3 regions of the Streptomyces spororaveus genome follow, and region 3 is predicted to be linked to each of the others. Evidence: predicted binding sites of a transcription regulator. Region 3 holds the regulator's gene; each other region holds the start of a gene.
What was found. The regulator HrcA, encoded in region 3, represses chaperone genes, less so after heat shock. The targets are predictions, from matches to a motif close to TTNGCACTCNGNNNNNCNGAGTGCNAA.

Region 1: groES (co-chaperone GroES) is a predicted target of HrcA. The motif match lies at 3,285-3,311, and genes of this name have one in related genera.
Region 2: groL (chaperonin GroEL) is a predicted target of HrcA. The motif match lies at 1,430-1,456, and genes of this name have one in related genera.

What each region holds. Positions count from the first base shown of each region.
Region 1 is NZ_BNED01000005.1:3,610,322-3,615,199, reverse strand. It holds gene Sspor_RS18405 (polysaccharide deacetylase family protein) at 1-296, shown strand, start outside; gene Sspor_RS18400 (hypothetical protein) at 432-716, shown strand; gene Sspor_RS18395 (FtsW/RodA/SpoVE family cell cycle protein) at 809-2,203, opposite strand; gene Sspor_RS18390 (hypothetical protein) at 2,465-2,971, opposite strand; gene groES (co-chaperone GroES) at 3,455-3,763, shown strand; gene groL (chaperonin GroEL) at 3,876-4,878, shown strand, end outside.
Region 2 is NZ_BNED01000005.1:4,794,965-4,799,842, forward strand. It holds gene thrC (threonine synthase) at 1-353, shown strand, start outside; gene Sspor_RS24085 (MoaD/ThiS family protein) at 392-670, shown strand; gene Sspor_RS24090 (cold-shock protein) at 1,053-1,259, shown strand; gene groL (chaperonin GroEL) at 1,586-3,208, shown strand; gene Sspor_RS24100 (Uma2 family endonuclease) at 3,298-3,870, opposite strand; gene Sspor_RS24105 (hypothetical protein) at 4,136-4,696, shown strand; gene Sspor_RS24110 (phosphoribosylanthranilate isomerase) at 4,735-4,878, shown strand, end outside.
Region 3 is NZ_BNED01000005.1:5,706,703-5,711,580, reverse strand. It holds gene Sspor_RS28160 (nitronate monooxygenase) at 1-836, opposite strand, end outside; gene dnaJ (molecular chaperone DnaJ) at 994-2,133, opposite strand; gene hrcA (heat-inducible transcriptional repressor HrcA) at 2,134-3,150, opposite strand; gene Sspor_RS28145 (MBL fold metallo-hydrolase) at 3,316-4,041, shown strand; gene Sspor_RS28140 (DUF3097 domain-containing protein) at 4,070-4,873, shown strand; gene Sspor_RS28135 (Uma2 family endonuclease) at 4,875-4,878, opposite strand, start outside.

The DNA of each region.
Region 1 (4,878 bases), 2.1 Mb from region 3:
GCTTCGGCAAGCGTCCGCCGCTTTTCCGCCCGCCCTTCGGCAACTACAACGACGACACCCTCCGGGCCGCCTCGGAGTGCGGAGTCTCGTCCCTGGTGCTCTGGCGGGCCTCGATGCAGATCAACAACTTCCAGTACGCCGAGGGCTCCGCCCTCAAGCCGGGCGACATCATCCTCGCCCACTTCCGCGGCCCCGGTGAGCTCAAGGGCACGACGGAGACCCAGATGGCGACCCGCATGCTCCAGCGGATCCAGGAGCAGGGCTACCGGATCGGCCGCCTGGAGGACTACCTCTAGCGGACGCCCCGTGGGCCGTACCACGCGCCCGAGGTCGTCCCTTCCGGTGATTGCCGGGCGCCGCGCGGACGCGTGGGTGCCGGGCCGGGTACGTCCTCCTCGCGACGACGCCGAGCACCGTTGAGGAGATCAACCATGTACGCAGCAGTCCGGCGGTACGAAGGAGTGACCGACCCGGCCGAGGCCGGGCGCATCGTCGACGAGGGGTTCGTGCCGATCATGCGTCAGGTCCCCGGGTTCGTGGCGTACTTCTGGGTCGATGCGGGAGCCGGGGTGATGGTGTCCACCAGCGTCTTCCGGGACCGGGCGGGCGCCGACGAGTCGATCGAGAGGGCGGCGCACTTCGTACGCGACCACCTGGCCCGGTTCCTGCCCAACCCGCCGCAGGTCACCTCCGGCGAGGTCGTCGCCTCCGCCTAGGGGGTGTCCGACGGACGGGACGGGGTGCAGACGCCGAGGAGAGGCGGGGAGCGCGTGGCGGCGCCGCGCGCTTGCCCGCCCGTGCCCCGGCCCTACACCCGCACCACCGGCGTGATGATCGTTTCCACCGGGCCGTGGGTGTCCGCCTCGCGTTGGCGTTCCGCGCTGTCGCTGATGCGCAGGAGCAGCGCGATCATGATCCAGTTGGCCAGGAGGGACGAGCCGCCCTTGGCCAGGAAGGGCAGGGCCTTGCCCGTCAGGGGGATGAGGCCCGTCACGCCGCCCGCGACCACGAAGACCTGGAGGGCCAGCGCCGCCGCCAGCCCCACCGCGAGCAGTTTGCCGAAGGGGTCTCGGGCGCCGAGTGCCATCCGCAGTCCCCGCTGCACGAGGAGCGCGTAGAGGATCAGTACGGCCATGACCCCGGCCAGGCCCAGCTCCTCGCCCACCGTGGTCAGGATGAAGTCGCTGCGCCCGGCGAACGCGATCAGCTCGGGGTGGCCCACGCCGAGGCCCGTCCCGGAGACGCCGCCTGTGCCGAAGCTGAACAGCGCCTGCGCCGACTGGTCCGAGGTGACTCCGGCCGGCGGGTTCTCCCAGTAGTACGACAGCGGGTTGAGCCACGCGGCCACGCGCGCCTTGACGTGCGGCTCCGTCGAGCCGACCACGAAGGCGCCCGCCGAGGCCATGAGCAGGCCGCAGACGATCCAGCTGGTGCGTTCGGTGGCGACGTACAGCATCACCACGAACACCCCGAAGAAGATCAGCGAGGTGCCGAGGTCGCGTTCGAAGACCAGGACCAGCATCGAGACGATCCACACCGTCACGATCGGGCCGAGCTGGCGCATCGGAGGCAGTCGCATGCCCAGGAACCTGCGGCCCGTCAGGGCCAGCGAGTCCCGGTGGATGACCAGGTACCCGGCGAAGAAGATCGCGATCATGATCTTCACGAACTCACCCGGCTGGAGCGAGAGGCCGAAGAGTTTGATCCAGCGCTTCGCGCCGTAGGTGTCCGCGCCGAAGAAGGCGGGCGCGATCAGCAGCACCAGCGCGACGGCCATGGTGATGTAGATGAACCGCTGGAGCAGCCGGTGGTCGCGCAGCAGCGCCAGCACCAGCAGGCAGGCGGCGACCCCGACCACCGTCCACATCAGCTGGCCGGGGGCGTTCGCGTCCGAGTTCCAGCGCTCGATGTAGCCCTGGTCGAGGCGGTGCAGCAGGACCAGCCCGAGGCCGGTCAGCAGCATGGCGAGCGGGAAGACCAGCGGGTCCGCGTAGGCCGCGAAGCGGCGCACGCCCAGGTGTCCCACCAGGGACAGCAAGGTCATGCTGACGGTGAAGTCGACGAATTTGGGCGGCAGCTCGCCGTTCATGGCGAGGCCCGCGGCGGCGTGGCCGAAAACGGCGATGGCGATGACGAAGACCAGGAGCAGCGCCTCGGTGCGGCGGCGGGCGACCGCCGACGTCAGGGGTTTCAGTCCACGCACGGGATGCCGCCACCCTCCTTGGGGGCGGACAGGGAGGGCGCGGGTGAAGGTGAGGGCCAGGGTGAGGGCGAGGACGTGGCGCCCCGTGCGCCGGGGTCGACGGAAGCTTTCGGTCCGATCTGTTCGGCAATGAGGCGCTTTATCTTCATATCATCTACGACGTTGATGCCCTCCCCATGGTTCCTTCCGGAGCGTTCGACGGGAAGTGCCGTGCGTGTGGTGCGGTGAGTGCGCTTCCCGCAGGACGGGCGCCCCGGTGGGTCACGCGGACGGGAGGGGGCCCCACGAATCGGCGTCGTGGCCGATGCTCTGCGGCGGGCTGTTCCGGCGCCGCCTGCGGCGGTCGAGGGCGTCGCGGGTGGCCGCGGTCAGCGCCCAGGCCGGGAACGCGAAGGCGGTCAGCCCCATGCCTATGGCCGCGAGCGAGGCGCCGAACTCCATCTGCACGGCGTGGTCGGCCGACGGCCCGCTGACGCGGGCGCTCACCGGCTCCTCCGGCCATTCGTCGAACACTCCGTCGATCTCGATCCCGGGGAGGGCGAGCGATCCGTCGGTGGCGGTGAAGTCCCCCGCGCACGTCATGGTCCGCTCCCCGTCGGAGTCGAGGTCGCCCCAGGTGCAGCGCTCCGCGAGGAAGGTGCCGTCCACTCCCGTCAGTTGGGTGATCAGCCGCGGCACCGCCATGTGCCACATGAGGATCCCGCAGATGATGCCGATGGCGATCGGGATGGTGTGGATCCACCGCACGCCGGAGTTCGTCCTGGTCATAGCGCGGACAGTAGTGATCCCGAACGGACGTGTGTGCGGTTTTCCGGCAGGCGGCCCGGTCGTACGGCCGGGACGGCCGACGGCATGGGCGGTCAACGGGCTCAACGCCCCAATGGCTCAACGGCCAATCGGGTCCGACGGCCCGAGGGGTCAAAGGGGCCCCGTCGGCCGACGGGGCCGCCGGCTCCGCGTTTCGCCTGGTCATGCGGTGCCGTGCGGCGCCATGCGGTGGAGAGCGGCGGGCCGGCGCGTCCGCGAGCCCCCGGAGGGCGGCGTTCCGGTATCGGTCCGCGCAACGCGCGATCGGCGGGAATTGGCACTCCGCTTGACCGAGTGCTAATCGCCGGAATAGTCTCGCACCTGGCACTCACCCCTGGTGAGTGCCAACACAGCGACAGGCAGATCCGGCACCCGCGACGACGGATCGACCTGGTCGCCACCTCAGACAGTTAACCCCGGATCTCCGAAGGGGGAGGTCGGATCGTGACGACCGCCAGCTCCAAGGTTGCCATCAAGCCGCTTGAGGACCGCATTGTGGTCCAGCCGCTCGACGCCGAGCAGACCACGGCCTCCGGCCTGGTCATCCCGGACACCGCGAAGGAGAAGCCCCAGGAGGGCGTCGTCCTCGCGGTGGGCCCGGGTCGCTTCGAGGACGGCCAGCGTCTCCCGCTGGACGTCACCGTCGGCGACATCGTGCTCTACAGCAAGTACGGCGGCACCGAAGTGAAGTACAGCGGCGAGGAGTACCTCGTCCTCTCGGCTCGCGACGTGCTCGCGATCGTCGAGAAGTAATTCTCTTCATCAGTACTGCTTTGAGTTGCGCCCCTGGTCACCCCGCTGATTGCCGGGCGGCGAGGGGCGCAGCTCGTTAAACCCGAGTTTTCGAGAGGGCTGAACCGCTCCCATGGCGAAGATCCTGAAGTTCGACGAGGACGCCCGTCGCGCCCTCGAGCGCGGCGTCAACAAGCTTGCCGACACGGTCAAGGTGACGATCGGCCCCAAGGGCCGCAACGTCGTCATCGACAAGAAGTTCGGCGCCCCCACCATCACCAACGACGGTGTCACCATCGCCCGCGAGGTCGAGCTGGACGACCCGTACGAGAACCTGGGCGCGCAGCTCGTGAAGGAGGTGGCGACCAAGACCAACGACATCGCGGGTGACGGCACCACCACCGCCACCGTGCTGGCCCAGGCGCTGGTCCGCGAGGGTCTGCGCAACGTCGCCGCGGGTGCCTCCCCGGCCGCCCTGAAGAAGGGCATCGACGCCGCGGTCAAGGCCGTGTCCGAGGAGCTCCTCGCGACCGCCCGTCCGATCGAGGACAAGTCCGACATCGCCGCCGTGGCCGCGCTCTCCGCGCAGGACCAGCAGGTCGGCGAGCTCATCGCCGAGGCGATGGACAAGGTCGGCAAGGACGGTGTCATCACCGTCGAGGAGTCCAACACCTTCGGCCTGGAGCTGGAGTTCACCGAGGGCATGGCCTTCGACAAGGGCTACCTCTCGCCGTACATGGTCTCCGACCAGGAGCGTATGGAGGCCGTCCTCGACGACCCGTACATCCTGATCAACCAGGGCAAGATCTCCTCGATCCAGGACCTGCTGCCGCTGCTGGAGAAGGTCATCCAGGCCGGCGCCTCCAAGCCGCTGCTGATCATCGCCGAGGACGTCGAGGGCGAGGCGCTCTCCACCCTCGTCGTCAACAAGATCCGCGGCACCTTCAACGCGGTCGCCGTCAAGGCCCCCGGCTTCGGCGACCGTCGCAAGGCGATGCTCCAGGACATGGCCACCCTCACCGGTGCCACCGTCATCGCCGAAGAGGTCGGCCTCAAGCTCGACCAGGCCGGTCTGGACGTACTGGGCTCCGCCCGCCGCGTGACCATCTCCAAGGACGACACCACCATCGTCGATG
Region 2 (4,878 bases), 910 kb from region 3:
CGAACACCATCGCCAAGTCGCTGGCCATCGGCAACCCGGCGGACGGCCCGTACGTCCTGGACATCGCCCGCCGCACCGGCGGTTTCGTCGAGGACGTCACCGACGAGCAGGTCGTCGAGGCCATCAAGATCCTCGCGCAGACCGAGGGCATCTTCGCCGAGACCGCGGGCGGCGTGACCGTCGGCGTGACGAAGAAGCTCATCGACAACGGGCAGCTCGACCCGACGCTGACCACCGTCGTCCTCAACACCGGTGACGGCCTCAAGACCCTGGAGGCGGTGGCCGCTGACAGCGGGCAGACCGCCACCATCCGCCCGAGCCTGGACGCGTTCCGCGCCGCCGGCCTGGCCTGACCCCTTCTCCTCCGCCCTACCGGAAAGGCAGTAGCGCCATGAGCGTCAACGTCCGCATCCCCACCATCCTGCGCACCTACACCGGCGGCGTCGCCGAGGTCCCGGCCGAGGGCGCGACCCTCGCCGAGGTCATCGAGTCCCTGGAGAAGAACCACCCGGGCATCGCCGCGCGCGTCCTGGACGACCAGGGCAAGCTGCGCCGCTTCGTGAACGTCTACGTGAACGACGACGACGTGCGTTTCGAGGGCGGGCTGCAGGCGGCGACGCCGGACGGCGCCGGTGTCTCGATCATTCCGGCCGTCGCCGGCGGCTGCTGACACGCGAAAACCGAAATTGCCCCCTCCGCTAAAAGCGGAGGGGGCAATTCTGCTTGATTGGGCACGGTAGGGTTGGGGAAGTCCCCTCCGCTGTTCTTGCCCCCTGCATATGAACGGGCCGCGCAAGGGTCGACATCGGGCCAACATGCGAGTGCGGTATGGGGCTTTGGCGAGATATGTCAGGCCCGACTTGCCCGGGAGTATGGCAAATTTTCACTCTATTTCAATGTTTCTCGGTGTCCAGAATTCTCATCGGATTGACCTGTTGCAGACAGCATCCGCGCAGATACATTCAGCCTCGGTCGACGCGTTCCGACGCAAGTTCTGACCCGGGATCGTGAAGTGCGTTCCTGCGCAAGGGCCAGTAATAGGGGAGTTAGGCATGGCTCAGGGCACCGTCAAGTGGTTCAACGCGGAGAAGGGCTACGGCTTCATCGCGGTCGACGGTGGTGCGGATGTGTTCGTCCACTACAGCGCCATCCAGATGGACGGGTACCGCACCCTTGAAGAGGGTCAGCGGGTCGAGTTCGAGATCTCGCAGGGCCAGAAGGGTCCGCAGGCGGACATGGTCAAGCTCGCACTCGGCTAGTCCTGGCGCGATCGACCGCCGACGCATCAGTCTTCGTCGAAGACCTGGAACACCACGAGGGGCCCACATCCTGGACACGGGATGGGGGCCCCTCGTGCGTACGCCCGGTAGTGGCGGGGCGTTCCCCGAAGCCGCTTGCACTCTCGGGGGGCGAGTGCTAATCATTGGCGTTAGCACTCTCCATGTGAGAGTGCTACTGAAACGAGGACCGGGTCGGTGAGGCCCGCAGGGTCCGGTGGGAAGGAACCGCCGGGCACGCAGGCCGTCCGTCGCGGGCGCGGGCGCGGTCCGGAGTAATCCACCGCTGTCCGGGAGGACCACTTCAGATGGCCAAGATCATTGCGTTCGACGAGGAGGCCCGCCGCGGCCTCGAGCGTGGGATGAACCAGCTCGCCGACGCCGTCAAGGTCACCCTTGGCCCCAAGGGTCGCAACGTCGTCCTTGAGAAGAAGTGGGGCGCCCCCACGATCACCAACGATGGTGTCTCCATCGCCAAGGAGATCGAGCTCGAGGACCCGTACGAGAAGATCGGCGCCGAGCTGGTCAAGGAAGTCGCCAAGAAGACGGACGACGTCGCCGGCGACGGTACGACCACCGCCACCGTTCTCGCCCAGGCGCTCGTCCGCGAGGGTCTGCGCAACGTGGCCGCGGGTGCGAACCCGATGGCCCTCAAGCGCGGTATCGAGAAGGCCGTCGAGGCCGTCTCCGCCGCCCTGCTGGCGCAGGCCAAGGATGTCGAGACCAAGGAGCAGATCGCTTCGACGGCCTCCATCTCCGCCGCCGACACCCAGATCGGCGAGCTCATCGCCGAGGCCATGGACAAGGTCGGCAAGGAAGGCGTCATCACCGTCGAGGAGTCCCAGACCTTCGGTCTGGAGCTGGAGCTCACCGAGGGTATGCGCTTCGACAAGGGCTACATCTCGGCGTACTTCGCCACCGACATGGAGCGCATGGAGTCGTCCCTCGACGACCCGTACATCCTGATCGTCAACTCCAAGATCGGCTCGGTCAAGGACCTGCTGCCGCTCCTGGAGAAGGTCATGCAGTCCGGCAAGCCGCTGCTGATCATCGCCGAGGACGTCGAGGGCGAGGCGCTCTCCACCCTCGTCGTCAACAAGATCCGCGGCACCTTCAAGTCCGTCGCCGTCAAGGCCCCGGGCTTCGGCGACCGCCGCAAGGCCATGCTCGGTGACATCGCCATCCTCACGGGCGGCACGGTCATCTCCGAGGAGGTCGGCCTCAAGCTGGAGAACGCCGGTCTCGACCTGCTCGGCCGCGCCCGCAAGGTCGTCATCACCAAGGACGAGACCACCATCGTCGACGGTGCCGGCGAGAGCGACCAGGTCGCCGGTCGCGTGAACCAGATCCGCGCAGAGATCGAGAACTCCGACTCGGACTACGACCGCGAGAAGCTCCAGGAGCGCCTCGCGAAGCTGGCCGGCGGCGTGGCCGTCATCAAGGCCGGTGCCGCGACCGAGGTCGAGCTCAAGGAGCGCAAGCACCGCATCGAGGACGCCGTTCGCAACGCGAAGGCGGCCGTCGAGGAGGGCATCGTCGCCGGTGGTGGCGTGGCCCTGCTGCAGGCCTCCGCGGTCTTCGAGAAGCTGGAGCTCGAGGGTGACGAGGCGACCGGCGCCAACGCCGTGAAGCTCGCGCTGGAGGCCCCGCTCAAGCAGATCGCCGTCAACGGTGGTCTCGAGGGCGGCGTCGTCGTCGAGAAGGTGCGCAACCTTCCGATCGGTCACGGCCTGAACGCCGCGACCGGCGAGTACGTCGACATGATCGCCGAGGGCATCATCGACCCGGCGAAGGTCACGCGCTCCGCGCTGCAGAACGCCGCGTCGATCGCCGCGCTGTTCCTCACCACCGAGGCCGTCATCGCCGACAAGCCCGAGAAGGCCGGTGCCCCCGCGGGCGGCGGCATGCCGGGTGGTGACATGGACTTCTGATCCACCCCTGGCTCCGGCCACCGGTAGATCGGCTGTTCTCGAACGAGGGCGGCACCCCCACGGGGGTGCCGCCCTCGGGCGTTCCCGGGCTAGAAGCCGGTGGTGTCGATGATGCAGTCGAAGGGTTCGGGGACGTGCAGCTCCTCGCCGAAGGACACCGTCTTGCGGGAGCGGTAGCCGTGTGGTGAGGGTTCGGAGAAGCAGGTGATCTCTTTCGCCTGCATATCGGCCACCAGGTACACGGGGACCACCTGGCCGTACACCTCCAGCTTCTCGTTCCAGTCCACGTCCTTCGTGGATGTGGACGTGAACTCGGCGACCAAGGACAGGGCCGCACTGTCCGCGTGACGGCCATCGTCCTCGAAGGCGGCCTCGTCCGCGACGAACAGGTCGGGGCCGTAGGCCCGCTCTGCGGCAGGGAACCGGAAGAGGAACGGGGAGGTCTCGGCGACGTGGCCTTCGGGAGCATGGACCTTGAGCTGCTCACGAAGGGCACGCATGCTGCGCAGATAGCGCAGCGACGAGAACGGCGACACGATGATCTTCCCCCGGATGAGCTCGGCCTTGAAGCCGTCTGGCGTGTCCATCTCCGCGACCGTGCGCAGGAGCGTCTCGAACGTCGGCGGTGCCGCCTGCTCTATCGGTGTGGCCCGTTCGATCATGATCGTCACCGTGTCCTCCGCGTGGCGTGCCGTGCACTGGGCGTGAGCCTCGTTCCAGGCTAGCGGCGGGGGGAGACACGTGCCCGGCCCGCGGAGCGCTCTCCGCCGACCGGGGGGTAAAAGCGCTGGCCCGGGTGGGTGGGGGCGTGTGACGGTACGGGCATGGGCCATTCCGTCGCGTACCCCGTCCACCGCACCTCCGATCCCGCCGAGGCGTATGCCCAGGCGCGGCTGCCGGGCGAGCCCGAGCGGGGCTGAGCGGGCGGTGGGAAGTTCGCGCGCCTACCCCGTGTTCCGGACCGACGACCTCGCCGACGCCTATCGGCGGGCCCGCCTGCTGTCCGGGCTGATGAAGCCGCTCGACGCGGAGATGTGGCTGTGCGCGCAGGCGCTCACCGTCCCGGAGGCCCGCGGGCTGGCGGCGCTCCTTCCGACGGGCCTGTTCGAGCCCTCGTACGACTGGGACCGGGACGTCTGGTTCACGGGCGCCGAACTGCCCCGCGACGACCGGGAGCTGGCGGCCGAACTGCCGCTGACCGTCGACACGTACGCGGCTCCGGGCCCCGTCGAACCGGCCTTCCTGCGCGCGCTGGGCGCCGGGTCGGCCACGATGCTCTGGTACGGAGTCTGGCCGTCGGCCCCCGGGATCCCGTCCGCGGTGCGGGACTCGGCGAACCAGCGGGTGGAACTCGGCATCAACGAGGAGCATCCCGACGGCCGGCACACGCTCTACGTGCACTTCACGTACGCCGACGAGACCGGCGCGGCCCGGCTCGCGGCCGCGATCGGCGGGTCGGTGCTGGGCCCGGCGCAGGTGGGCCGCTGACGCGGCCGGGCCCCGTCCGGTCCGCATAGGCTGGACGCATGGCTGATCTCTTCGTCAAGATCTGCGGTCTGCGGACCGCGCACGATGTCGACGCGGCCGTGGCGGCCGGGGCCGACGCCGTCGGGTTCGTCTTCGCGCCCGGCAGCCCGCGGACCGTCGACGCCGCCACCGCGCGGGAGCTG
Region 3 (4,878 bases):
CGCGCCGGCCGCCCGGAGAAGGCCCGGGTCAGCTCGGTGCGGACGAACAGCGGGTCCGTCAGCGCCTTCTTGTGCACCGGGTCCGCGCCGGACTCCGGGCAGGCCAGGAAGGCCGTCCCGAGCTGCGCCGACTCCGCGCCGGCCGCCAGCAGGGCCGCGATCTGCGCGCCCCGCATGACGCCGCCCGCCGCGATGATCGGGAGCGCCACGGCCTCCCGTACCTGCGCGACCAGCGCGAGCAGGCCCACGGCCGCCGTGCCGTCGATCTGCGGGTCGTCCCGGTGGGTGCCCTGGTGACCGCCGGCCTCGGTGCCCTGCACGCAGACCGCGTCGGCGCCCGCGTGCTGGGCGCTGCGGGCCTCCTCGGCGGAGGTCACCGTGACGACGGTGTACGTACCGGCCTTGCGCAGAGCGGCGAGGGCCGCGAAGGCGGGACAGCCGAAGGTGAACGAGACCACCGGGACCGGGTCTTCGAGGAGGATGGCGAGTTTGGCGTCGTAGCCGTCGTCGCTGGTGCCGATGATGTCCTCCTCGGCCAGCGAGATCGCGTACCAGCTCGCCTCGCCGGCCAGCTGCCCCCGGTAGGCCTCCACGGCGGCCGGATCGACGTAACCGGTCTGCGGCATGAAGAGGTTGACGCCGAAACGGCGCCGGGTCAGCGCGCGCACCTGCTTGATCTCCTGGTACATCCCGTCGGCGGTCTTGTAGCCGCCGGCCAGGAAGCCCAGCCCGCCCGCCTCGCACACGGCGGCGGCGAGGGCGGGACAGGAGGCGCCGCCCGCCATGGGAGCCTGCACGATCGGGTACGGGGAGAGACCGTTCGGCGCGGAGGACATGGACTGCATCGTGCCACGTCCCGCGCGGGGGGCCGAATCATCGCATTCGCCTGGCATAGTCCGCTTCCCGACCGGCCTGCGGGCCGCCGCCGGACCATGCGACGAGCCCGGCCCGGGGAATCCCCGGGCCGGGCTCGTGACAGTGCGTACGGGTCGGTCAGCGGCCGTTGAACGCGTCCTTCAGCCGGCTGAACAGACCCTGCTGACCCGGCGCGAACTGGCCCATCGGCCGCTCCTCGCCGCGCAGCTTCGCCAGCTGGCGGAGCAGGTCCTCCTGCTGGGCGTCCAGCTTGCCCGGGGTGGTGACCTCGACGTGCACGATCAGGTCGCCGCGTCCGCCACCGCGCAGGTGGGTGACGCCCCGGCCGTGCAGCGGGATCGCCTGGCCGGACCCGGTGCCGGGCCGGATGTCGATCTCCTCCAGCCCGTCCAGCGTCTCCAGCGGGCACTTGGTGCCCAGCGCGGCCGCCGTCATCGGGATGGTGACCGTGCAGTGCAAGTCGTCCCCGCGCCGCTGGAAGGTCGGGTGCGCCAGCTCGTGGATCTCCACGTACAGGTCGCCGGCGGGGCCGCCGCCGGGGCCGACCTCGCCCTCGCCCGCGAGCTGGATCCGGGTGCCGTTCTCGACACCCGCCGGGATCTTGACCGTGAGGCTGCGGCGGGAGCGGACCCGGCCGTCGCCCGCGCACTCGTGGCACGGGGTCGGGACCACGGTGCCGAAGCCCTGGCACTGCGGGCAGGGGCGCGAGGTCATGACCTGGCCCAGGAAGGACCGGGTGACCTGCGAGACCTCACCGCGGCCGCGGCACATGTCACACGTCTGCGCCGAGGTGCCGGGAGCGGCGCCCTCACCGGAGCAGGTGTTGCAGACGACGGCCGTGTCGACCTGGATGTCCTTGGTGGTCCCGAAGGCCGCCTCGTCCAGCTCCAGGTCGAGACGGATCATCGCGTCCTGGCCGCGCCGGGTCCGCGAGCGCGGGCCGCGCTGCGAGGCCTGGCCGAAGAAGGCGTCCATGATGTCGGAGAAGTTGCCGAAGCCGCCCGCTCCGAAGCCGCCCGCTCCGCCACCGCCGCCCGAGGAGGACAGCGGGTCGCCGCCGAGGTCGTAGACCTGCTTCTTCTGCGGGTCCGAGAGCACCTCGTAGGCCGCGTTGATCTCCTTGAAGCGCTCCTGCGTCTTCGGGTCCGGATTCACATCCGGGTGGAGTTCACGCGCGAGGCGCCGGAAGGCCTTCTTGATCTCGTCCTGCGATGCGTCGCGGCGCACGCCGAGAACGGCGTAGTAGTCCGTGGCCACTTACGACTCCGCCAGGATCTGTCCGACGTAACGTGCCACTGCGCGTACCGCTCCCATCGTTCCGGGGTAGTCCATGCGGGTCGGTCCGACCACGCCGAGTTTGGCGACTGCTTCGCCGCCCAAACCGTAACCGACCGAGACGACCGACGTGGAGTTCAGTCCCTCGTAGGCGTTCTCATGCCCGATCCGTACGGCCATTCCCGACTCGTTGGCCTCGCCCAGCAGCTTGAGGAGCACGACCTGCTCCTCCAGCGCTTCGAGCACCGGCCTGATCGTCAGGGGAAAATCGTGTCCGAAGCGGGTGAGATTGGCGGTGCCGCCGATCATCAGCCGCTCTTCGGCTTCCTCGACCAGGGTTTCGAGGAGTGTCGCGAGCACCGTGGAGACCGTGCCGCGGTCCTCGGCCTCGAAGGATTCGGGGAGGTCCTGGACGAGCGGCGGCACATCGGTGAAGCGCCGCCCGACGACCCGGCTGTTGAGCCGGGCCCGCAGATCGGCGAGGGACGTCTCGCCGAAGGGGCTCGGGCAGTCGATGAGCCGCTGCTCGACCCGTCCGGTGTCCGTGATCAGTACGAGCATCAGGCGCGCGGGAGCGAGCGAGAGCAGCTCCACGTGCCGGACGGTCGAGCGGGTCAGGCTCGGGTACTGGACGACGGCGACCTGCCGGGTGAGCTGCGCGAGCAGCCGCACCGTACGGCCGACGACGTCGTCGAGGTCCACGGCGCCGTCGAGGAAGTTCTGGATGGCCCGGCGCTCGGGCGACGACAGCGGTTTGACCCCCGCCAGCTTGTCGACGAAGAGGCGGTAGCCCTTGTCGGTGGGGATCCGGCCGGCACTGGTGTGGGGCTGGGCGATGTAGCCCTCCTCCTCCAGCACGGCCATGTCGTTGCGCACGGTGGCGGGCGAGACGCCGAGCCGGTGCCGCTCCGTGAGCGCCTTGGAGCCGACCGGCTCCTCCGTCCCGACGTAGTCCTGGACGATGGCGCGCAGCACTTCGAGTCTGCGTTCGCTGAGCATCGCGCACACCTCCAGCTGTGGTCCGTTGCCGTGTTCTGCCGTGTCTGCCGTGTTCTGGCACGTGGTCTGGCACTCTGATCGTTCGAGTGCCAGAGAGCCCCCGCTCAGTGTACGGCCGGGCGGTAAGCCCCTGGCAAGGGAGGCCCGCCAGGGTAGCGTCGCCGTATGGACGTGCGTTGGGAAGGGTCGGGCTGGGAACGGCTGACGGGACGGGCCGGCCGGCGGCGCCTGCCGGTGTGGGACTGCACCGTGGGGCTGGTGGTGGGCGAGGATTCGGTCCTTCTGATCGACCCCGGTTCGTGTCTGCGCGAGGGCGCCGAGGTCCGGGCCGAGGCGGAGCGGCTGACGGGTCGGCGCGTGACCCATATCGCATTCACGCACGGTCATTTCGATCACGTGCTCGGCGGGGCGGCCTTCGCCGGGGCCGAGGTGTTCGGGGCGGTCGGGCTCGCCGCACTGCTGTCGGCGGAACGCGAGGAGCTGCGCGAGGACGCCGTGAAGCACGGGCTCGCGGAGGCCGAGGCGGCGGAGGCGGTGAACCAGCTGGTGCTGCCCCGGCACGAGGTGTCGGGCGAGTGGACGCTGGAACTGGGCGGCGTACAGGTGCTGCTGGCCAATGTGGGGCCCGGGCACAGCGGGCACGACCTGGCCGTCTTCGTCCCGGGCGAACGCGAGGTGGTCTTCTGCGGGGACCTGGTCGAGGAGTCGGGTGAGCCCATGGCGGGCCCGGACGCCACGCCCGCGCGGTGGCCCGCGGCCCTGGACCGGCTGCTGTCGCTGGGCGGGGACGACGCACTGTACGTGCCGGGTCACGGAGCGGTGGTCGGCGCGGACTTCGTCCGTGCGCAACGCGCCACACTGGCGGCCCGTTTCGGCGTGTCGGAGGCGTGACGCGCGCGGCTCTCCTACTGTCGGCCGGATGCGCGAGTACTCCCCCGACCTGACCCCGCAGTGGAAGCGCCCCAAGGCCGTGCCGGAGGTGGCGGCGGACCCCGACCTGGTGGTCGAGGTGGCGGGTACGGACTTCTGCGGCGCGGTGGTGGCCTGCGAGGCGGGCACGGTGACCCTGGAGGACCGCTTCGGCAAGCGCCGGGTGTTCCCGATGGAGCCGCGCGGGTTCCTGCTGGACGGCGCGGTGGTCACCCTGGTCCGTCCGCCCCGGGGCCCGGCGGCGCCGGCCCGTACGGCGTCGGGGTCGCTCGCCGTCCCCGGGGCGCGGGCGCGGGTGGCGCGGGCCGGCCGGATCTACGTCGAGGGCCGGCACGACGCGGAGCTGGTCGAACGGGTCTGGGGCGACGACCTGCGGATCGAGGGCGTGGTGGTGGAGTACCTGGAGGGCATCGACGACCTCCCGGCCGTCGTCGCCGGCTTCGGCCCGGCCGCGGACGCCCGCCTCGGCATCCTGGTCGACCACCTCGTGCCGGGCTCGAAGGAGTCCCGTATCGCGGCGTCGGTGACCTCGCCGGACGTGCTGATCGTGGGCCACCCGTACGTGGACGTCTGGCAGGCGGTGAAGCCGTCCGCACTGGGCATCCCGGCGTGGCCGGTGATCCCGCCGGGCCAGGACTGGAAGACGGGCGTCTGCCGGGCGCTGGGCTGGCCGGAGAACACCGGCGCCGCCTGGCAGCACATCCTGTCCCGGGTGACGTCCTACAAGGACCTGGAGCCGGTCCTGCTGGGCCGCGTGGAGGAGCTGATCGACTTCGTCACGGCGCCGGCCTGAACTAC